DNA from 3 places in the Streptomyces sp. NPDC099050 genome. Region 2 is predicted to be linked to each of the others. Evidence: riboswitches for the same ligand, from Rfam matches in the RefSeq annotation. Region 2 holds a riboswitch; each other region holds the start of a gene.
The links. Region 2 has a riboswitch for cobalamin ahead of ACIQV3_RS28385 (CbtB-domain containing protein). Riboswitches for the same ligand answer to the same signal wherever they lie in the genome.
Positions count from the first base shown of each region.

Region 1: it holds a riboswitch for cobalamin, as region 2 does, so the genes downstream of both, ACIQV3_RS14770 (energy-coupling factor ABC transporter permease) here and ACIQV3_RS28385 (CbtB-domain containing protein) in region 2, are expected to answer to the same signal.
Region 3: it holds a riboswitch for cobalamin, as region 2 does, so the genes downstream of both, ACIQV3_RS25440 (ribonucleoside triphosphate reductase) here and ACIQV3_RS28385 (CbtB-domain containing protein) in region 2, are expected to answer to the same signal.

Region 1 covers NZ_JBIWAE010000007.1:203,508-211,102, reverse strand. The annotation lists gene ACIQV3_RS14800 (tRNA-dependent cyclodipeptide synthase) at 1-189, opposite strand, end outside; gene ACIQV3_RS14795 (EF-hand domain-containing protein) at 444-656, shown strand; gene ACIQV3_RS14790 (PadR family transcriptional regulator) at 705-1,259, opposite strand; gene ACIQV3_RS14785 (energy-coupling factor ABC transporter ATP-binding protein) at 1,424-2,257, opposite strand; gene cbiQ (cobalt ECF transporter T component CbiQ) at 2,254-3,003, opposite strand; gene ACIQV3_RS14775 (energy-coupling factor ABC transporter substrate-binding protein) at 3,007-3,339, opposite strand; gene ACIQV3_RS14770 (energy-coupling factor ABC transporter permease) at 3,348-4,043, opposite strand; cobalamin riboswitch at 4,072-4,266, opposite strand; gene ACIQV3_RS14765 (flavodoxin family protein) at 4,376-5,101, shown strand; gene ACIQV3_RS14760 (hypothetical protein) at 5,136-5,669, opposite strand; gene ACIQV3_RS14755 (SsgA family sporulation/cell division regulator) at 5,839-6,246, opposite strand; gene ACIQV3_RS14750 (hypothetical protein) at 6,477-6,791, opposite strand; gene ACIQV3_RS14745 (L-serine ammonia-lyase) at 7,105-7,595, opposite strand, start outside.
Region 2 covers NZ_JBIWAE010000019.1:69,912-77,506, reverse strand. The annotation lists partial or broken gene ACIQV3_RS28400 (TIGR04222 domain-containing membrane protein) at 105-428, shown strand; gene ACIQV3_RS28395 (histidine phosphatase family protein) at 596-1,102, opposite strand; gene ACIQV3_RS28390 (phytase) at 1,186-2,472, shown strand; cobalamin riboswitch at 2,589-2,725, shown strand; gene ACIQV3_RS28385 (CbtB-domain containing protein) at 2,764-2,982, shown strand; gene ACIQV3_RS28380 (CbtA family protein) at 3,012-3,764, shown strand; gene ACIQV3_RS28375 (hypothetical protein) at 3,805-4,149, shown strand; gene ACIQV3_RS28370 (alpha/beta hydrolase) at 4,293-5,810, shown strand; gene ACIQV3_RS28365 (TetR/AcrR family transcriptional regulator) at 5,764-6,402, opposite strand; gene ACIQV3_RS28360 (alpha/beta fold hydrolase) at 6,550-7,491, shown strand.
Region 3 covers NZ_JBIWAE010000016.1:67,850-75,444, reverse strand. The annotation lists gene ACIQV3_RS25455 (NADP-dependent isocitrate dehydrogenase) at 1-1,257, shown strand, start outside; gene ACIQV3_RS25450 (hypothetical protein) at 1,354-1,677, opposite strand; gene ACIQV3_RS25445 (glycoside hydrolase family 71 protein) at 2,665-3,831, shown strand; cobalamin riboswitch at 3,955-4,096, shown strand; gene ACIQV3_RS25440 (ribonucleoside triphosphate reductase) at 4,139-5,917, shown strand; gene ACIQV3_RS25435 (anaerobic ribonucleoside-triphosphate reductase activating protein) at 5,914-6,555, shown strand; gene ACIQV3_RS25430 (aminotransferase class V-fold PLP-dependent enzyme) at 6,676-7,595, shown strand, end outside.

The DNA.
Region 1 (7,595 bases), on a different contig from region 2:
TGCGTACACGAAGTCGACCTGTGCGAAGCGGGTCGTGGCCCATCGGGTGAGGCTGGATATGCGCTCGGAGCTGAAGTAGCTGTTTCCGGGACTCACTCCGATGAGCACATGGTCGCCGTCTTCCCAGATGTGGTGGCAAGTGCGGGTGAAGGGCAGAACTTCGAATGATGCGTCAGCTGTGATCGTCACCTGTGTGATCGCCCTTGTTGCCGCTTGTCCCTGGGAGCCCTGCGCTCCCGGTGTGGCGGCAATGTCGCTACGTTATGCGGTGGTCCCGGAGCGTGACAAGTGGGGGCTTGAATTGTTGGCTGGAATTATCGCTTCCGCGCTACGGAAGGGTAATTGAATTTCTATCTGCCGCTCGAACGGGACCCGGGGCGTGAGGGGGGCGGACATGCCGCTACCCTGAGCCGGTCAACAAGCACCAAGAAGGGGTGGACCCAGTGGCGGACATCGATAGCGCACGGACGACGTTCGGCAAGTTCGACGTGAACGGTGACGGCTTCGTGACGGCCGACGAGTTCCGTTCGGCGATGGCGGAGATGGGCGACCCGTTCGTCACCGGCCCGGTCGCGGAGGCCGTGATCGCCGCCAAGGACTCGAACGACGACGGCCTGCTGAGCTTCGACGAGTTCTGGGCCTCCCTGAACAAGTAAGCCCCCGCGCCACCCCCTGGCCGTCTCCTGCCGGGCCGGGGGTGCGCGTCAGGCCGGCCGCGGCCCGCCGGCCATGCCCTCCACCTCGGCGAGGGCCTCCTCCAGCCAGCGCAGCCAGAAGGTCTCCAACCCGGTTCCCGCGTGCAGCACGACACGCCGCAGCCGGTCCTCGTCGGAGTCCCGGCCGGCCGGGAAATCCTTCTCCTCGATCCCCTCGTACACGGCCAACTGGGCCCGGTGCAGCTCCAGGTGCCGCCGCAGCTCCGCGGCCAGCCCCTGCGGCCCCACGACCGCGGCCGCCCGGATCCGCAGCAGCAGGGGATCCCGCACCGGCTTGGGATCCTGACGCTCCCCGACCCACCGCGCCAGCTCCCCGCTCCCGGCGGGCAGCACCTCGTACTCCTTCTTCTGCCCCCGTACGGGCCCCTCGCTGGGCAGCGCCCGGATCAGCCCGGCCTCCTCCAGCCGGCCGAGCTCCCGGTAGATCTGCTGGTGCGTCGCGGACCAGAAGTACCCGATCGACTTGTCGAACCGCCGGGTCAGCTCCAGCCCCGACGAGGGCTTCTCGAGCAGGGCGGTGAGGATGGCGTGCGGGAGCGACATGCGGCCATCCTAGGTTTGCGGGAGGCGGGGCACCGCGATCCCGTGCTCCGTGGCCACGGCCGGACACCGGGTCTGCGCCGCACGGGATCAGGGTTCGTCGGCCAGGTCCTCGGGGACTGCGGCTCGGAGGGTGCCTTCAGTGTCCGCACGGACGGGGAACCCACCTACTGCCAGGCGGCCAGCGCCTCCGGATCCCGGGGCCCGGGGGCGTCCGCCGCCAGCAGTCCGTGGGCCCGCAACAGTGCGGCCACGGCCGGGGACCAGGCCGGGCGCAGGCCCGCCGAGGTGAGGAGGGCCGGGTCCGAGAGGAGGGCTTCGGCCGGGCCGAAGCGGATGCCCGTCGGGGTCAGGACCGCCGCGTCGTCGGCCCAGCGGACCGCCAGGTCCACGTCGTGGGTGGCCATCACCACCGTGGTGCCGGACGCCCGCAGGCCCGCGAGGACGTCGAGGAGCCGCTCCTGGCCGTCCGGGTCGAGCCCGGCCGTCGGCTCGTCCAGGATCAGCACCCGCGGAGCCATCGCCACCGCCCCGGCGATCGCCGCGCGCTTGCGCTGGCCGTAGGAGAGCAGGTGGGTGGGGCGGTCCCGGAGCGGGGTGATGTCCAGGGCGGCCAGGGCCGAGTCCACGCGGGCGCGGACCTCCGGAGCGGGGAGCCCCAGGTTCATCGGGCCGAAGGACACGTCCTGTTCGACCGAGGCCGCGAACAGCTGGTCGTCGGGGTCCTGCACCACGAGCTGGACGGACGTGCGCAGCCGGGTCAGGCCGGCCCGGTCGTACGGGACCTCCGTGCCGTCCAGCCGCAGCGTTCCCGCGCCGGGCCGCAGGCCGCCGCTCAGCAGCCGCATCAGCGTGGTCTTGCCGCTGCCGTTGCGGCCCAGCAGGGCCAGCGCCCGGCCCGCCGAAATGGCGAAGTCGACGCCGGTCAGGACCGCCGGGCCGTCCTCGTAGGCGTAGCCCGCGCCGGACAGCTCGATCAGGGGGGTGGCCACCGGGTTCAAGAGGAGAGCCCCTTCAGGGTGAGAGTCAGGGTGATCAGGGCCGCCAGCAGCCCCGCGGTGGCCGTCAGGAAGCGCCACGACAGGGCCGCCTCCGGTACGAGGACCCGCAGGGCGCCGTCGTAGCCGCGTCCGGCCAGCCCCGCCTGGAGCTTGGCCGCGCGGTCGAAGGCCCGTACGAAGGAGGTGGCGGCGAGCCCCGCCAGGGAACGCCACGCCGCCGCCCGCCCGGTGTGCCCGAGCCGGGCCGCCTGGGCCCGGCGGACCTGGGCCATGGAGTCGAGCAGCAGGAAGCCGATCCGGTACATGACCAGGGCCACGTCCACCACCGGGGCCGGCACGCCGGCCCGGACCAGCCGGGGCAGGACGTCGGAGACCGGGGTGGTGAACGCGAACAGCAGCAGTCCGAGCGAGGCCGCCGAGGTGCGCAGCAGGAGTTCGGCGGCGGTCCGGGGGCCGTCGGGGGCCAGCGAGACCGGCCCCGCCGGGCCGCCGACCGCGAACAGCAGGGGCAGCGCCCCGGTGAAGCAGAAGCCGAGCGGGATCCGGAAGGCCCGCCAGAGCTGCCGGCCGGCCACTCCGGCCGGGCCGAGCAGCACGGCGAGGGTGGCGGCGGCCACCAGCGGTCCGCCGGGCCAGGGCGGCAGGCACACGGCGGTGACCGTCAGCCCGATCCCGAGCAGGGCCTTCTCCAGGGGGTGCCGGCCGCGCCAGCGACTGCTGTGCGCGGCCACGTCGATCGGCAGCACCGCCTAGGCCTCCGGGGCGGTGCCGTCGGCAGCGGCGGCGGCCGCCCCCTGGCGGCGGCCCTTGCGGACGCCGAAGTAGTAGGCGAGCACGCCCGCGCCCAGTGCCGCCTGCAAGGCGAACAGTGCGGACTCGACCTCGCCGGAGGGGGGCTCGTAGAGAGGGGAGAACCAGGGCTCGTAATCCGGCTTCAGCTCGGTGATCGCGGCCTCCGCCTGCGCGTCGGCGCCCGCGAAGGGCTCCTCCTTGCCCTCGCCCAGCCCCAGGGCGATCGGCAGCACGGCCAGCGCCGCCACCAGGAGCAGCAGCAGGCCGTTGATCTTCGTGTTCTTGGACATTCCGCTCATCAGGCCGCCGCCTTCTCTCCGGAACGGGTGGCCGTCAGCTTCGCGACGCCCAGTCTGACCAGGTCCGACTTGCTCGACGCCATCAGCAGCCGCATCACCAGGACGGTCAGCAGCCCCTCGCTCACGGCCAGCGGGATCTGCGTGACCGCGAAGATCCCCCCGAACTTCGCGAGCGAGCCCGCGAACCCGGAGGCCGGGTCCGGGAAGGCCACGGCGAGCTGCGCGCTGGTGACGCAGTAGGTGATCAGGTCGGCGAAGAAGGCGCCGAAGAACACGGTCACCATCAGCGGGAGCCCGGACCTGCGCAGCAGGCGGTAGACGGCGTAGCCCGCCCACGGGCCGGCGATGGCCATCGAGAAGACGTTGGCGCCGAGGGTGGTGAGCCCGCCGTGCGCCAGCAGAAGGGCCTGGAACAGCAGGGTGATCGTGCCGAGCACCGCCATGATCGGCGGCCGGAACAGGATCGCCCCGAGTCCGGTGCCCGTGGGATGTGAGCAACTGCCGGTCACCGAAGGGATCTTCAGGGCGGACAGGACGAAGGTGAAGGCCCCGGAGGCCCCGAGCAGCAGCGTGCTCTCCGGGTTGGCCTTCACCTCGCGGGTGAGCGCGCGGACGCCGTGGACGACGAAGGGGGCGGACACGGCGCCCCAGGCGACCGCGTGCAAAGGGGGCAGGAACCCCTCGGCTATATGCATGAGTAGGGAGACCTCTCCAGCACCTCGTGGATGGACAACGCGCCCCGGCCGGTCTCCTGGCTCACGGGTTGACGTCCATGCCCCGCCTTCCCGGGCAGCGCGGAACCTCCCGCGCAGCCCAGTGGCTTTCCCGCAGGAGTGGAGCCGGACTTCCCGATCACAGTGGCGAGGGCCGCACCGGTTTCTCACCGGTTTCCCGAACACCAAGGCCCGCTGACCCTAGTCGGCCGCACGGACCGCTCACAAACCCGCCCCCGTCGTACCGGGCCGCGACGGCCCCGGACGGGTGCGGCCCGGTGGCGGCTCCGACGGGCCCCGGCGAGGCTGGGCGGGTGGCTACCGACCCCGCGAAGGACCTCGACTACTCCGATCTCACCGCCGTGTACGTCAACTGCACGCTCAAGCGGTCGCCCGAGCCCAGCAACACCGAGGGCCTGATCGGCAAGAGCCGCGCGGTGATGGAGGCGGCCGGGGTCCGGACCTCGCTCATCCGGGCCGTCGACCACGACATCGCCACCGGTGTCTGGCCCGATATGACCGAACACGGCTGGGAGGGCGATCAGTGGCCGGTGCTCTACAGCCAGATCATGGACGCCGACATCCTGGTGCTGTGCGGCCCGATCTGGCTCGGGGACAACAGCTCGGTGATGAAGCAGGTCATCGAGCGGCTCTACGCCTGCTCCTCGATCCTGAACGACCAGGGCCAGTACGCCTACTACGGGCGCGTGGGCGGGGCGTTGATCACCGGCAACGAGGACGGCGTCAAGCACTGCGCCATGAACATCCTCTACAGCCTCCAGCACCTCGGCTACGCGATCCCCCCGCAGGCCGACGCCGGATGGATCGGCGAGGCCGGACCCGGACCCTCGTACCTGGACCCCGGATCCGGCGGCCCCGAGAACGATTTCACCAACCGGAACACGACCTTCATGAGCTGGAACCTCATGCATCTGGCCGCCCTGCTCAAGCGGTCCGGCGGGATGCCGGCGCACGGCAACCAGCGCTCCCTGTGGGACGCGGGCTGCCGCTTCGACTTCCCTAATCCCGAGCACCGGTAGCGGCCGGGCCCCGTATCCCGCCGGCGGTGCGCGCTCAGCAGACGTTCGGGTGCGCGATGTCCAGGACGAAGCGCTCGGGGGCGTGCAGCTTGAACGAGGTGTAGGCGGGCTTGGTGTCGAAGGCGGCGCCGAAGGTGACGTACCCCTCGTAGTCGCCGGTCAGGGCGATGCCCTTCAGCTTGGGCAGGTAGATCTTGAGGAGCTTGGGCCCGCGGTAGACGCTGTTGCCCGCGTCGTCGTGTCCGGCGGCGGGGTTCAGGCGGATCTCCAGGAAGTACCGCCCGGCCAGCGGAACGGGCTTGCCGGACCCGTCGTAGATCAGCTTCGGGACGGGGGTGACGGTGACCTCGGGTACGTATCCCTGCAGGTCGATGACCACCCGGTCGTACGTGCAGTGACCGCCCCAGCGGGCATTGACGACGAGCGGAGTGACGGTGGCGGTGGTGGCCGGCGTGGTGGGGGTTGCGGTCGTGGCTGCGGCGGAGGCCGGTGCGGCGAAGGCCAGAGTGGCGGCGAGCAGTGCGCCCAACCCCAGTGCGGTGGCCTGCCGGCGGCGTGGACGGTTCATGGCGTCCCCTCGATTCCGAGAGACGGGGAACGGTGTCATCCGTGAAGACGCGCCTGGTACGGCTGCGGTTGCACCGGGTTCACCGGGTTCACCGGGTTCATCCGGTCTGCCGGCTCCCGTCGGTGGCGCCGGTCCCGGCCGCTCCCGCCCGCTTCGCCCGCTTGCCGGTTCAGCTGGGCAGGAGGGAGCTCAGCTCGGCGTCGAGGTCGTAGTACAGGTGCTCCCGGCCGCGCGGCACCAGCTCGGTCATCCGGCGGCACAGCGCCTGTACGTCCTTGGCCCGGGCGGACATCACGCAGGACTGCGCGCCGTTGCTGAAGGCGAGGAACACCCGCGGCTCGGTGCCCTTCCAGCGCGGCCACACCTGGATGTCGCCCTCGCCTGTGGCGCAGACCTGGCCGTCGAGCAGCAGCTCCCGGGAGAAGACCCAGTGGGCGAGGTGCATGCCGGCCCCCTCGAAGTCGAGGGAGATCTCGTAGGGCCGATCGCTGCGGTACACGAAGACGCCCCGCACCGGGGCGGGCGCGGGAGCGGCCTCCAGGCGGAGCGGGAGGACGCGGTGTTCGGTGCCGGTCATGCGGGGCGCCTCTCTCTCGGGGTGGGGTCCCGCCGGCGCACGTGCGTCGGGCCCACTTGGGCAAGCTAGCCCACCTTCCGGCCGCCCGTCCGTGGCCGAAGGTCCCCTTCGGCCGGGCCGCTCGGCCCGACTTCGCCCGGGTCCGCCCGACGCGCCGAGCCCCGCCCTCCGGGGGGAGGGCGGGGCTCGGTGGAAGGGCGTGCGCGGCCGGGGCGGGGCCCCGGCCGGAACTACGGGAGCGGGTTGTAGATGAAGGACTCGTGCGCGTTGGACTGGCCGATCGCGGTGAAGCCCGAACCGTTGGCCTGGGCGCCGTTGTTCTGGTTGGAGGCACCGAAGCCCGAGGCGACCTGCTGGGCGGTGGAGGAGTTGCCGGCGTTGCTGCCGCCGACCCCGCTGCCGAGGACGCCGGCGAGGGCCGCGTTCGACGCGGTCCCGGCCGCACCGGCCCCGTTGTCGGCCTGGGCGACTCCCGAGAGGAGCGCGAAGGCGAGGGGGAGCGATGCGGCGGCCGCCATCACGCGGATGCTGCGGGTGCTTGCCATGATTCAAGTCCTCCAGTTGAGCAAAACGGCTGTGGTCCAAGACGGTTGGCCGACCGTCGGGGGTGTGGACGCGACGTCGTGTGCCCACCCTGGCGCACTTGATCATCAAGAAACCAGCTCAGACCGTCTTGTTCCCCCTCAAGCGTGATCAGCCTTCCGTCAAACCTCACATCCCACCCAATCCCGAACGAAGTTACTGGCGTAACCCACCTATGGATGGCGAGCAGATGGCGAGTTGCGGAAGGGGCCCGGCGCGCAGTGCGCGCCGGGCCCCTTCTCGTGTGCTCGCCTCAGGCGGGCAGTCGCTTCGGTGTCAGCATTCGATGACGTTGACCGCGAGGCCGCCGCGGGCCGTCTCCTTGTACTTGACCTTCATGTCGGCGCCCGTCTCCTTCATGGTCTTGATGACCTTGTCGAGGGAGACCTTGTGGCTGCCGTCGCCGCGCATCGCCATCTTGGCCGCGGTGACGGCCTTGACCGCCGCCATGCCGTTGCGCTCGATGCACGGGATCTGCACGAGGCCGCCGACCGGGTCGCAGGTCAGGCCGAGGTTGTGCTCCATGCCGATCTCGGCCGCGTTCTCGACCTGCTCCGGGGTGCCGCCCAGGACCTCGGCCAGCGCGCCGGCCGCCATCGAGCAGGCCGAGCCGACCTCGCCCTGGCAGCCGACCTCGGCGCCGGAGATCGAGGCGTTCTCCTTGAAGAGCATGCCGATCGCGCCCGCCGCGAGGAGGAAGCGGACCACGCCGTCCTCGTCCGCGCCCGGCACGAAGTTCATGTAGTAGTGCAGGACCGCCGGCAGGA
Region 2 (7,595 bases):
GAAGCTCAAGTCTTGCTCTGAGATGGCAGGGCGGGGGTTGGGCGCCGCGCCGTCAGGTGAAACTGCTGACAGACGAGGCGGGCCGAAACGGGGGTGTACCCGGTATGCGGTGGGTGTTCCGGCAGTTCGCAAGGGGCTCGGACGAGATACGGGATCTGGATGTGTACGAGATCGCGTTCCTGGCGGGTGGGGCGCGGCGGGTGGCGGACAGCGCGATGGTCGAGCTGAACAGGCGCGGCCTGCTCGTGGTGCACGCCGCGCAGGTGCGTACGGTGGACGGGGAGTTGCCCGGGCATCCGGTCGAGCGTCGTGTGCTCGCGTTCTGCGGGCGCACCAGGAGCGTCGACGCCGTCCGCGCCGACCTGCACCGCTCCCTGGAGAGCTACGAGATCGGCCGTCGGCTGGCCGCTTGGGGCCTGGTGAAGGGCGCGGACCGCCGGGTGACCCGGAGCGGCAGACGGCACCTGGAGGCGGCCGGGCGCGACGCGAGCATCCCGGAGTACGTCCTGCGCGGGGCCGCCGGCGTCCTGGACGCTACGGTCCGGCGCCCGGTCGGCCGCGCGCAGGCGGAGGCGGCGGTGAGTGAGGCGGTGCATCAGCCCCTGTCCGGCGGGTCCTCCGGCCCGCCCACGAGCAGGTTCCAGCGCCCGGACCGCCCCGTCAGCGCCGTCACCGACCCCGGTCGTACGTCGAGCCGCCAGAAGGCCGCCGCGGGCAGCTCCAGGGCCCACACCACGGCCGCCCGCACGACGCCCTGTCCGACCACCGCCCGGTGCGTCCCCGGCGCCAGGGCGCCCAGGTGCGCGCCGACCCGTGCGATCAGCGCCTCCACCGACTCCCCGCCGCCGGCGGGCGCGTACGCGGTGTCGGTCATCCACCGCCGCAGCCCCCCGGGGTCCTCCCCGGCGACCTCGTCCAGGGTCCGCCCGGCCCAGTCGCCGTGATCCTGCCCGCGCAGCCCGTTGTGCCCCGGGCACGGTTCCCCGTACGGGAAGCGGTGCAGGCGTCCCGCCTCGTCCAGAGGGGGGCTCACGAGCCGGACGCGTACGGTGGTGGGGTGCACCGTCCGATTGTTCCGGGGTTTCGCACCGCGTTCAACCATCGGCCACCTACCGGGCGCGGACATGACAATCAACCCGGCGAGCGTCTTCCCCTCAGGGTGAAACCCTCATGTAAGGAAGAACATTGACCCTCCGTTCGGCCGCCCGCGCCTCCGCACTCGTGCTGTGCACCGCACTCGCCGCGTCCGTCGCGCTCCCGGCACAAGCCTCCTCGATCAGCGGCATCCGCCCCAAGGCCGAGACCGCGCCGCTGTACGACGACGCGGCGGGCGGTGACGCCAACGCGGACGACCCGTCGATCTGGCGCAACGCCGCCGATCCGGGCCGCAGCCTGGTGATCGCGACCGCCAAGCAGGGCGGTCTGCGGGTCTACGACCTGGAGGCCCGGCAGGTCCAGTCGCTGCCCGCCCCGGCCGGACCGGGCGCCGACGACGCTCCCGGCCGCTTCAACAACGTCGACCTGGTCAACGGTCTGCGGCTGGGCGGCGGGCGCGCCGACGTCGCGGTGGTCAGCGACCGTGGCAACGACCGCCTGCGGATCTACCGGATCGACCGGAACCGGCCCGGCGGCCCGCTCACCGACGTCACCGACCCGGCGGCGCGACCGGTCTTCTCCGCCGACCAGGCCGAGATCAACGAGCAGCAGACCGCGTACGGCCTGGCCACCTGGACGGACCGGAAGACCGGCCGGTCCTACGCGGCGGTGAGCCAGCGCAACCGCACCCGGATCGCCCTGCTGGAACTGGTCGCCACCCCCGCCGGCACGGTCGACTACCGCCAGGTGCGCACGCTCGACCTGCCGTCCTCCTTCCGCCTGCCGAACGGCGCCTCCTGGACGCCCTGCGGTGAGCCGGGCGAGCTGCCGCAGATCGAGGGCATGGTCGTCGACCCCGCGGACGGCACCCTGTACGCGGGGCAGGAGGACGTCGGCATCTGGCGCATCGACGCGGGCCTCACCGGCACGCCGAAGCTGATCGACAAGGTGCGCGAGTACGGCGTCCCCGGCACCTACGACGAGGAGACCGAGGAGTGCGCGCCCGGCGCCGATCCCGGCTACGGCGGCAAGCGCCTGACGGCGGACGTCGAGGGCCTGACCCTGGTCACCGAAGCGGACGGTGACGGCTACCTGCTCGCCTCCAGCCAGGGCGACGACACCTTCGTCGCCTACGACCGCGAACGCGAGGACCACAACGAGTTCGAGGGCGCCTTCCGGATCACCGCGGCCTCCGCCATCCTCGACGGCTCCGAGGTCTGCGACGGCGCCGCCGCCCTCAACGCCCCCCTCGGCACGCGCTACCCCCGCGGTCTGCTCGTCGTCCAGGACGGCCGGGAAACCCCCGGCGACGGCGACCGCGAGGCGACCGGCTTCAAGTTCGTCGACCTGGGCGAGGTGGTCGACGCCATCGGCTGATGCCACCAGGGTGTCGACGGGCGGGGCGGCGGGGCGGCGGGGCGGCGGGTGAGGTCGGGCGGGGCGGCGGGGCGGCGGGTGGGGCGGAGCCCTCCGGAGACGCCCTGTAAGGGGACCATAAAGAGCGGTACGGTGGCGGACGACAAGACGACGGTATGACGGAAGTCCGGTTGAGAATCCGGCACGGTCGCGCCACTGTGAATCCTCCCGGAGGGGGAGGAAAGTCAGACCCGCCACCGTCGTCGCAAGCACCACTGACCGGGACGCGTGTTCCCTCTGGAGGTTCCTGCCATGGCCGACTCCGCCGTGCCCACGACTGCCGCCCCGCCGGCCGTCGCACCCATCTCCCTCAACGCTCTGGCCCCTTGGGCGCTGTTCGCCGGCGTCCTGATGCTGGTCCTGCTCTACCTCGTCGGCGCCGAGCAGGGCGCCACCGCGATCTTCGAAGGCGACACCATCCACGAGTGGATGCACGACGGTCGCCACCTCCTCGGCTTCCCCTGCCACTGATCCGCCGATCGCAAGGGACCGATAACTCCATGAACACCATTTCCCCCCGCGCGCTCCTCGTCCGGGGCATGCTCGCCGGCCTGCTGGCGGGCGTCGTCGCGTTCCTCGTCGCCTACTTCCTCGGTGAATCCCGGGTCGACGCGGCGATCGCCCTCGAGGAAGCCGGAGCCCATGACCACGGCGGCGCCGAGGCCGCCCCGGTCAGCCGGGCCCTGCAGGCCACGGCCGGGCTGGGCACCGGCACCCTGCTCTACGGGATCGCGCTCGGCGGCATCGCCGCGCTCGTCTACTGCTACGCCCTGGGCCGGATCGGCCGCTTCGGCCCCCGGGCCACGGCGCTGCTGGTCTCCGGCGGCCTGTTCGTCACCGTCTCCCTGGTGCCGTTCTTCAAGTACCCCGCCAATCCGCCGGCCGTGGGAGACCCCGAGACCACGGTCCAGCGGACCACCCTCTACGTCCTGATGCTCGCGCTCGGCCTGCTGCTCGCGGCGGCCGCGCTGATCCTGGGCCGGCGCCTCGCGCCGCGCCTGGGCAACTGGAACGCCTCGGTCGCCGCCTCGCTCGCCTTCGTGGCTGCCGTCGGCATCGCCTACGCGCTGCTTCCGGGCGTCAACGAGGTGCCGGGAGGCTTCCCGGCGGCGCTCGTCTGGCAGTTCCGGCTCGCCTCGCTCGCCATTCAGGCCGCGATGTGGAGCACTTTCGGCCTGGCTTTCGGATTTCTTGCCGAACGGGCCCTTGCCTCCGCCCCCACACCCAAGGAGGCTGTACAGCCTGCGAGTTGACGTCTTGCGTGCGAGTGACTGAAAGGCTGGTGACGGCGCGGTGACGACGGCGACCCGAGAGTTCGGGGACCACCGAAGACCCAAGGGCCGCCGTGAGGGGCCGCGACGCCCGCACCTGCCCCGGCTGCCGACCCGGCAGCAGTGGCGGGGCGTGCGGGAGTGGCGGGGCTGGACGGGCGCCGCCCCGTTCTGGCTCAATGCGGTGCTCCTGCTGCTGACCCCGTTCACCAGCGTCACCCTGCTCGCGCAGGTCGGCATCATCGCGGGCCTCACCGCCATCGGCGGCCTGGCCCGCCACCTCTGGTCGGGCGACTACGGCCATGCGGCCATCCACTCCGCCGCCGTGCTCATGGGCGCGGCGGCGGTGACGGTCGTCGTGGTCTGACGACGCGGGGCGCGGCGGGACGCGGCGAGGCGTGGTGAGACGGGGCGGGGTGAGACGGGGCGGGCGGTTCGGGGGGCTAGCCCCCGGACGACTGTCCCGGCTGCCGGATGTAGCGGCGGCGGACGCTCAACCATGCTGGTTTCATGACCAGTTACCGCAGCAGGACCGTACTCGCCGCCCTGGCCGCCACGGCCGTGGCGGCCACGCTGACCGGCGCCGGCACCGCCGGCGCCGCGGCCGCCGCCACCACCCGCGACGCCGCCCGCCCCGCCCTGGACTGGGCGCAGTGCACGCACAAGGGCCACCTCGACGGCCAGCAGTGCGCGAAGCTGTCCGTCCCCCTCGATTACGCCGACCCGGCCGGTCCGCGGGTCGAGCTCGCCGTCTCCCGGCTGCCCAGCACCCGTCCCGCCGCCCGGCGCGGGACGCTGGTCGTGGTGCCCGGCGGCCCGGGCGGCTCGGGCGTACAGCGGCTCTCGCAGAAGGGGGCCGCCCTGGCGGGGCAGTTGGCCGGGGCCTACGACATCGTCGCGCTGGACCCGCGCGGCGTCGGCGGCAGCGTCACCGCCGCGTGCGGACTGGACGCGGCCGACCGGCGGCTGACGACCCTGCGCTCCTGGCCTGCCGCCGACGGGGGGATCGCGGAGAACGCCGACCGCTCCCGCCGGGTGGCCGAGGCCTGCGCCGCGAACGGCGGCGCGGAGCTGCGCGGTTTCACCACCGCCAACCAGGCGCGCGACATGGACCGCTTCCGGGAGGCCCTCGGCGAGCGCAAGCTCTCGGTCTGGGCCGTCTCGTACGGGACCTACGTGACGGCGGTGTACGCGCAGAAGTTCCCGCAGCGCACCGACCGCCTGGTGCTGGACAGCAGCGGTGACCCCGATCCGAAGCGGGTCGCGCGGGGCTGGCTCGCGAACATGGCGCAGGGCGCGGAGGACCGCTTCCCCGACTTCGCGGCCTGGGCGGCGGACCCGGCGCGGGCGGCGGAGGGGCTTCGGCTCGCCGAACACCCGGACGGCGTAAGGCCGTTGTTCCTGGCGCTGGCCGAGGAGCTGGACCGTTCCCCGAAGCCCTCGAACGTCCCCGGCCTGCCGCTGACCGGCACGATGCTGCGCCAGGCCCTGCAGACCGCCCTCTACGGCGACGCCCAGTTCCCCGCCTTCGCCCGCCTGGTCCGTGCGGCCCAGGATCCCGGGGCGGTCCCGGAGCTGCCCCAGGAGCTCGCCGGGGTACTGCCCGACTCGGACGCGGCGCTGATGGTGGGCGTCATCTGCAACGACGTGGCCTGGCCGAAGGACGTCTCCGGCTACGCGCGGGCGGTGGCCGCGGACCGGGCCGCGCACCCCCTGACGGCCGGGATGCCGGCGAACGTCACCCCGTGCGCGTTCTGGAAGGACGCCCCCGCCGAACGCCCCACCCGGATCACCGACCGGGGGCCGTCGAACATCCTGATGGTGCAGAACCTCCGCGACCCGGCGACCCCGTACGCCGCCTCGCTGAAGATGCGCGAAGCCCTCGGTTCGCGCGCCCGGCTGCTCACCGTCGACCACGGCGGCCACGGGGTGTACCTGGGCAACGGCAACGCCTGCTCCGACCGCACCGTCACCGCGTACCTCACGACGGGGGAGCGTCCGCTCCGGGACTCGGCGTGCCCGTCCTGAAGATCCGGTCCAGGTGGTGGCGCAGCACCGCGACGGCCGACTCGGGTCCGCGCTGGCCGACGAGGATGCTGGTGCCCATGGTCGCCGCCATGGCCAGCAGGCCGATCGCCTCGATGCGCGCGTCGACGCCGGGGTCGGCCAGGCCGGATTCCTGCGCCTGGCCGATGAGCCCGGCCACCGCGTTCTCGGCGGCGTCGGGGTTGTCGATGAAGGGCTGGGCGGCGAGGGCCTCGTCGGTCACGGACAGGATCGAGTACGAGCTGTAGAGCAGGTGGAAGGTGCGGCTCTCCTCGTCGGTCGGCAGGGAGGCCAGCAGCAGCGCCTCGACCGTGGCGCGCGGGCCGGGAGCGGGGCCGGCGGCGGCGAGGCGGGCGCCGACCCGGGCGGTGAAGCGGTCGGTCAGGTGCTGGAGCCCGTAGAAGAGCAGCTTCTCCTTGGTCTGGAAGTAGTACTGGACCAGGCGCAGGGAGACTCCGGCCTCGGCGGCCACGTCGCGCATGCCGACCGCGTGCAGCCCGCGCCGTCCGGCGACGCGGATGAGCGCCTCGGCGATCCGGGTGCGGCGTTCCTCGTGGTCCACGCGTTTCGGCATGTTCTGGTGTCTCCGCCCGTCGGTGCTCGGCTCGTCGGTGGTCGTCCGTGATGAGCCTGCGGCTCGTTTTCATGGTACCGCCGTATCAACATCATGGTACGGTCGTATCACGAAGAACGGATCCCCGGTCCTCCAGGAGGTGCCCCCGTGCCCGACAACAAGCCCCGTGTACGCCGCGACATCGGCCACTACGTGAGCGACGAACTGCGCGACCGCTACTTCGCCGCCTGCGACGCGCTCTACGCGAAGGGGGCGCCCGCCCGCTCCGAGACGGACGTGGAGACGAGCTTCGGGACCACGCACGTCTACCGGTACGGCCCCACGAACCCGTCGGCGGAGTCCCGTACGCCGATCGTCCTGATCCACGGCTCGGGCGGCTGCTCGGCCCAGTGGTACCCCAACACCGCCGCCCTCAGCGCCGACCGGCCCGTCTACGCCCTCGACACCCCCGGCGACCCGGGCCGCAGCATCCAGCGCGAGGTGATGTGGCAGCCCGAGCGCGCGGCCCAGTGGATGGACGAGGCCCTCGACGCGCTCGGCCTGGACCGCGTCCACCTGGTCGGCTCCTCCTACGGCGGCTGGCTGGTCATCAACCAGGTGCACCTGCGCCCCGGCCGGCTCGCCTCGGTCACCGCCCTGGATCCGGGCGGCCTGGAGAAGGTGGGGCTGCGCTTCTTCGTCTGGATCTTCGCCAGCCTCTTCGCGACCTACGCCCCCAAGGCGCTGCGCCCCGCCCTGGCCAAGTGGCTGGAGCAGCCGGTCCTGATCGACCCCGAACTGCGCACGATGATCCAGAGGAGCGTCCGCGCCTTCCGGATCCGCCGGCCCGCCCCGCTGCCGCTCTCGGACGCCGAACTGGGCACGATCCGCACGCCGTTCTACCTGATCATGGGCAAGCGGAGCCTGCTCGTGCACCCGAAGCGCCAGCTGGAGCGGGTGCCGCGGCTGATCCGCGGAGCCCGCGCCGAGATCGTCTCCGCGACCGGGCACGGACCGCAGATCGACCACCCCGAGCTGGTCAACGCCCGGATGCTCAGCTTCTTCGAGGACGTCGACTCCCTCGACCCGGCCGCGCACGAGGCCGCGTAGCAGCGGTCCGGAGGCGCTCACTGCCTGTTTCCGATCCCTGTCCGCGCAGGTCAGCCAGCCTAAGTAGAAGTGCCCGGCGAGATCGATCCGTTCGAAGAGCAGTC
Region 3 (7,595 bases), on a different contig from region 2:
GCCGAGGGCCCGGCCCTCGCGATGGTCGACTCCGACAAGGGCATCACCAACCTGCACGTCCCGTCCGACGTCATCGTCGACGCCTCGATGCCGGCCATGATCCGCACCTCCGGCCACATGTGGGGCCCGGACGGCGCCGAGGCCGACACGCTCGCCGTCCTCCCGGACAGCAGCTATGCCGGTGTCTACCAGGCCGTCATCGACGACTGCCGCGCGCACGGCGCGTACGACCCGTCCACGATGGGCTCGGTGCCGAACGTCGGCCTCATGGCCCAGAAGGCCGAGGAGTACGGCAGCCACGACAAGACCTTCGAGCTGGCCGTGGCCGGCACCGTCCGCGTCGTCGACGCCTCGGGTGCCACGGTCCTGGAGCAGGAGGTCGCCGCCGGCGACATCTTCCGCGCCTGCCAGACCAAGGACGCGCCGATCCAGGACTGGGTCAAGCTCGCCGTCACCCGCGCCCGCGCCACCGGCGTCCCGGCCGTCTTCTGGCTCGACGAGGGCCGCGCGCACGACGCGCAGCTGATCGCCAAGGTCAAGACGTACCTCGCGGACCACGACACCGACGGTCTGACCATCAAGATCCTGTCCCCGGTCGAGGCCACCGCCTACTCCCTGGAGCGGATCCGCCGCGGCGAGGACACCATCTCGGTGACCGGCAACGTGCTGCGCGACTACCTGACCGACCTGTTCCCGATCCTGGAGCTGGGCACCAGCGCCAAGATGCTGTCGGTCGTCCCGCTGATGAACGGCGGCGGCCTCTTCGAGACCGGCGCCGGCGGCTCCGCCCCGAAGCACGTCCAGCAGCTCGTCAAGGAGAACTACCTGCGCTGGGACTCCCTCGGTGAGTTCCTCGCGCTGGCCGTCTCCTTCGAGCACCTCGCCACCACCACCGGCAACGCCCGCGCCCAGGTGCTGGCCGACACCCTGGACCGGGCGACCGGCACCTTCCTGGGCGAGGACAAGTCGCCGAGCCGCAAGCTGGGCGGCATCGACAACCGCGGCAGCCACTTCTACCTCGCTCTGTACTGGGCGCAGGAGCTGTCGCGCCAGACCGACGACCCGAAGCTGGCCGCTGCCTTCGACCCGCTGGCCAAGACGCTGGCCGAGTCCGAGGAGAAGATCGTCGGCGAGCTCATCGCCGTGCAGGGCGCTCCGGCGGAGATCGGCGGCTACTACCAGCCCGACGCCGCCAAGGCATCGGCGATCATGCGGCCGTCCGCGACGCTGAACGAGGCGCTCGCGCTCCTCGGCTGAGGTTCACGGGGACCGAGGTCCACCGCTTCCACGGGTCCGCCCCGGTCGGCGATCGCCGACCGGGGCGGACCCGTTCGCGCACCCGGCCGCACCCGGTCAGAGCCGGTGCACCTGATCCGGCGAGAAGGCCAGCGGGTCGCGCCCGGCGGCCAGGATCCGCAGCCCGGGAGCCACGGCGAGCAGCTCGCGCAGCCAGTCCTGGGCCTCGGCCGCGAGGTGCTCGCAGCCGTCGAGGACGAGCAGCATGTCGCGCTCCGCCAGCCACGACGCCGCGTTCGACGTCCCGTACGGCAGGAACGGCATGCCCGGCAGGCTGCCCAGCGCGGCGGTCAGGTCGTGGACCCCGAACCGGCGGTCCATGGACACGACGGCCACGCCGTTGTAGAAATTGGACGAGAGCCGTTGCCCGATCTCCCGCACCAGCTGGCTCCGGGGCTCACGGAACCGACCGGTTACGGTCAGCACTTTGCCCCGCCGCACGGCGGTGAAAAGACGGGACAGCTCCGCGGAGGTAGCCGGGAACGTACCGGCTCCTCTGGAATCCCTCATCGGCACGATGCCCCCCCTGCATGCGTGACCTGCGGCAAGAGGGTTGTTTCAAGCCGCATGAAGACGATTATGCGCCACTTTTCTGGAAAGGCCAGGGGAATTCCCTATTCCGGTGAAAGGCCCGCGCCGTCCGATGATCGCAGGAGTTGTACAGGTCACATCCCTTTGTCCACTCATGCGCGAAGACGTGCGGTCCCCGCCGTTCGCGGCCGTTTCCGGCCATGGTTGTCCGGGGGCCCGGAATCCGCTGTACTGCTGCGGTGCGGCCCGATGTCCGGGCGCGGCGCGGGACTGTTCGGGGGAGGGCCAGGATGAGTGCGGACCGGCGGCGGGCAGGGCGGGGCGCGAGACCCGCGTCGCACCGGCGCCGTGCGGGCTTCCGGAGCCGAAGGCCCGTGCTGAGCCTCTTCCTGACCGCCTTCCTCCTCGTCGGCGTCTGCGCCGCGACGGGCCTCGCCTGGGACACCCGTACCGTCGCCGGCGCGCAGGTCCGCCCGGGAGCGGTCCCTGTCGCCCCCCTGCCCGCGGCCCCCGGTGGCGGCCCCGCGCCCACCGCGACCGGCCCCACCGCCGCCGGTCCGGGCACCACGGCACCGCAGAGCCCGGCCGGGCCGTCCCCGGAGCCCGAGGGCCCGGGGGCCGGCAGGGGCGACGCGGTCCGCCCGTCCGGACCGCTGCCCTTCGACATGCCGCAGCCCGCTGCCCTGCGCTCCGGCGCCGCCGGCAAGAAGCTGGTCTTCGCCCACTACTTCACCCCGTACCCGCTCCCTGGACAACGCGCACGCCGACGTCGACTACTACGCCCGCAACTACCTGAAGCCGGACGGCGAGAACGGCAAGCACGAGCGTTACGGCGGCTTGCTGCGCGACCGGCCGCTGCCCGTCCCGCCCAAGGCCGGGAACTGGGAACTCGCCAACCTCCAGCAGGAGGTCCGTACGGCCCGCGCCGCCGGCCTCGACGGATTCACCCTCGACCTGCTCTCCCTGACCGGGAAGAACCGCGAGCGCTGCGAGCTCCTGCTGGAAGCCGCCCGTTCGGTGGACCCGGCCTTCAAGGTCATGCTGATGCCGGACATGACCTCCCTGGACACCGACGACCCGGCCGTGCTCGCCGACCTCCTCGCGGACCTCGGCAAGGCCCCGGCGGCCCACCGGCTCCCCGACGGCCGGCTGGTCGTCTCGCCGTTCAAGGCCGAGGAGCAGAGCGCCGCCTGGTGGACCCGGGTCATGGACGTCCTGAAGTCCCGGCACGGCATCCGTACCGCCTTCGTCCCGCTCTTCCTCGACTTCGGTTCGCACAGGGTTACGTTCGAGCCCATCAGCTACGGATTCTCCGAGTGGGGCAGCCGCAGTTACGTCGGCCAGGAGGGCTCCGCGCGCGACGTCCGGCGCGCCCACGCCGCGGGCAAGATCTGGATGCAGCCCGTATCGGTCCAGGACGCCCGGCCCAACCAGGGCATCTACGACGAGGCCGGCAACACCGCGACCCTGCGCGCCACATGGAACCGCGCCATCGAGGACGGGGCCGACTGGGTCCAGCTCACCACCTGGAACGACTACAGCGAGAGCAGCCAGTTCGCACCCTCCCTGCACAACGGCCATGCCTACCTGGATCTTTCCTCGTACTACCTCACCCGGTTCAAGACGGGCGGCTGGCCGAAGATCGTCCGCGACACGCTGTACCTGAGCTCGCGCACCCAGTTCGCCGCCGCGGACCCGAGCGGCGGCCAGTCGCTCGTGATGTCGCTGCGGGGAGGCAGCGCCGCGGCCCGGGACACGGTGGAGGTGCTGAGCTTCCTGACCGCGCCCGCGAGCATCCGTACGGCCGTGGGAGCGGCCGGGGACGCGCACGCCGCTCCGGCCGGGGTCCACTCCGAGCTGCTGCCCCTGGGTCCGGGCACGGGCTCGGCGGCCGTGGTGCGGAACGGCGGGACCGGGGCCCGGGTGGAGCTGCCCCACCGGGTGGACCGCACGGTGGAGGTCCAGGACCTCCAGTACCACGCCGCCACCAGCGGCCGGAGCTGAGTCCGCGGGGGTTCCCGCGCGAGCCGCAGGGGCTCCCGCGCGAGCCCGCAGGGCCCGAAGTCCCTTGCTCCGGGACCTTCGGCACCCCATATGTAGTGGTGGCATCTCGCACTCACATCCATATGTAGTGTTGGCTCTGCCGGTTCGGCGGGGCCTCTCCCCGACCGAGGCAACAGGGAACCCGGTGGGAATCCGGGACTGCCCCGCAACGGTGAATCCGCCCCGGCGGACGAGTCCGACACCTGCCGGCACGGGCGCTCGAGAGCGCCCGCCATTTTTCCGTGCCGAGCCTCGTGGGAGGGCCGCCGTGCCTGCTGTCGTCGATGCCGTAGAGACCGTGACCGAGTACCTGGACCGCCGGGACTGGCGGGTGAACGCCAATGCCAACCAGGGCTATTCGCTCGGCGGCCTCATCCTCAACGCAGCCGGCAAGGTCACGGCGAACTACTGGCTGGAACAGGTCTATCCCGCCGCCGTGGCCCGCGCCCACCGCGAGGGCGACCTGCACATCCACGACCTGGACATGCTCTCCGGCTACTGCGCCGGCTGGTCCCTGCGCACCCTGCTGACCGAGGGCTTCAACGGGGTACCCGGGCAGATCGACTCCGCCCCGCCCCGGCACCTGTCCTCGGCCGTCGGCCAGATCGTGAACTTCCTCGGCACCCTGCAGAACGAATGGGCGGGCGCCCAGGCCTTCTCCTCGTTCGACACGTACCTCGCCCCGTACGTCCGCCTCGACGCGATGACGTACGACCAGGTCAGGCAGTGCGTCCAGGAGCTCGTGCACAACCTCAACGTGCCCTCGCGCTGGGGCACCCAGACTCCCTTCACCAACCTCACCTTCGACTGGACCTGCCCCGAGGACCTGCGCGAGCAGGTCCCGGTGGTCGCGGGGGAGGAGATCGGCTTCGCCTACGGCGAGCTCCAGGCCGAGATGGACATGATCAACCGGGCGTACATCGAGGTGATGACGGAAGGAGACGCCACCGGGAGGGTGTTCACCTTCCCCATCCCGACCTACAACATCACCAAGGACTTCGCCTGGGAGAGCGAGAACGCCGAGAGGCTCTTCGCGATGACCGCCAAGTACGGGCTCCCGTACTTCCAGAACTTCATCAACTCCGAGCTCGAACCGAACATGATCCGCTCCATGTGCTGCCGGCTCCAGCTCGACCTGACGGAGCTGCTCAAGCGCGGCAACGGCCTCTTCGGAAGCGCCGAACAGACCGGCTCGCTCGGTGTGGTCACCCTCAACTGCGCCCGCCTCGGACACCTTCACGCGGGCGACGAGGAGCGGCTGCTGGCCGAGGTGGACCGGCTGTGCGAGCTCGCCAAGGACAGTCTCGAACTCAAGCGGATCACCGTCCAGGACCTCATCGACGGAGGTCTCTTCCCTTACACCAAGCGGTACTTGGGCACCCTGCGCAACCACTTCTCCACCATCGGGGTCAACGGGGTCAACGAGATGGTGCGCAACTTCAGCGGGGACGCGTACGACATCACCGCGCCCGAGGGCCACGCCCTCGCCGTCCGGCTCCTGGACCGGGTCCGGGCCCGGATGGTCGACTTCCAGGAGAGCACCGGCCACCTCTACAACCTGGAGGCCACCCCCGCAGAGGGGACGACGTACCGCTTCGCGAAGGAGGACCGGGCACGCTTCCCCGGCATCCTCCAGGCCGGCACCGACACCAACCCGTACTACACCAACTCCTCGCAGCTGCCCGTCGGCTGGACCGACGACCCCTTCGAGGCGCTGGAGCGCCAGGACGAGCTGCAGGGCAAGTACACGGGCGGCACCGTCCTGCACCTGTACACCCCCGAGAGGATCCCGACGGCGGAGGCCTGCCGCAAGCTGGTCCGGCGCTCGTTGGAGACCTTCCGGCTCCCGTACCTGACGGTGACCCCGACCTTCTCCATCTGCGCGGACCACGGCTACCTGGCGGGGGAGCAGCCCCACTGCCCCACGTGCGGGGCGGCGTGCGAGGTGTGGACCCGGGTCATGGGCTACCACCGTCCGGTGTCCTCCTTCAACATCGGCAAGAAGGGCGAACACGCCGAGCGCGTCCACTTCAAGGCGGCGGTGTGAGCCCCGCCGCGCCCGCCGAACCCGCCGCGCGGCCGGACGAGGTCATCCGCATCGGCGGCTGGTCCCGGCTGTCCACCTGCGACTGGCCCGGCCGGCTGGTCACCACCGTCTTCTGCCAGGGATGCCCCTGGCGCTGCGGCTACTGCCACAACCCCGGCCTGCTGCCCGCCCGTACCCCCGCCGCCGTCTCCTGGGACGAGGTGCTCGGCCACCTCGCCCGCCGTACGGGGCTGCTCGACGGGATCGTGTTCTCGGGCGGGGAACCGCTGCTCCAGCGCGGCCTGCCCCGGGCCGTACGGGAGGCCCGTGCGCTTGGCCTGGAGGTCGGGCTCCACACCGGGGGAGCCTTCCCCCGGCGCCTCGCCCGGCTGCTGGACGCGGGCCTGCTGGACTGGGTCGGCTTCGACGTCAAGGCCCCGCCCGGCCGCTACGAACGGGTCACCGGCATCGGCCACGCGGCCGCCTCCGCGGAGCGCAGCCTGCGGCTCCTGCTCGCCTCGGGGGTTCCCCACCAGCTCCGCACCACGGTGGACCCGGCTCTGCTGGACCCGCCCGCCGTGGCCGACCTGGACGCCTGGCTCGCGGAACTGGGCGCGGGGCCCACGCTCCGCCAGACGGCGCGCCCGCCGGCGGTCTGAGGGCCCGGCGGTCTGAGGGCCCCTTCCCCGGCCGTGATGGCCGGGGACGGGGCTGTCGCTCCGGGTGGGCGGCGGGGCATGATCGGCCCGACAGCCGCGCCGCACCCACGGAGGTCCCACGTGACCCAGCCCCCCGAGCCCCCCGAGCCGACCGTCCGCCCCGATCGCGCCGATCGCGTCGGCCCCGCAGCCGCAGCCGCAGCCGCAGCCGCCACCGGGCGGGCCGGGACCGCCTCACGCACCGGGTCCGTACGCCGCCCCGCCGAGTTCCCGGGCGGCCGCGAGCTGTTCCGGCTCTCGGAGGCGGTCGGCCACCTGAACCACGGGTCGTTCGGAGCGGTACCGATCCCCGTCCAGGAAGCACAGGCTGCCCTGCGGGCCGAGGCGCACGCCGATCCCGACGCCTTCTTCATCGGCGTCCCCGACCGGCTCGTCGGGGCCCGGACCCGGATCGCCGCCCGGCTCGGCGCCCATCCGGACGCGCTCGCCTTCGTGTCCAACGCCACCGAGGCCGCCAATGTGGCCCTCGACGCCGTGGAGTTCGCCGCCGGCGACGAGATCCTGGTCACCGACCACGGCTACGGCACCGTCGTCGCGGCCGCCGCCCGGCGCGCTCCGCTCACCACCGTGGCCCTGGGCACCGACCTCCCCGACGAGGACGCCGTACGGGAAACCGTGCTGGCCGGGGTCACCCCGCGGACCCGGGTCGCCGTACTCGACCACATCAGCTCGCCCACCGCCCGGCTCATCGCCTCGCCCCGGCTGCTCGCCGAACTCGCCGAGCGGGGCATCACCACCATCGTGGACGGCGCCCACGCGCCCGGCATGATCCCGGACCCCCTGGGCGGGGGCGCGGACTTCTGGTTCGGCAACCTCCACAAATGGGCCTACGCCCCGTCCGGCACCGCGATCCTGTCCGTCGCCCCGCGGCACCGCGCCCGCGTCCGGCCGCCGGTGCCCTCCTGGGAGGACCACCACGGCTACCCGCGCTCCGTGGAGAACCGCGCCACCTTCGACTACACCGGCTGGCTCGCCGCCCC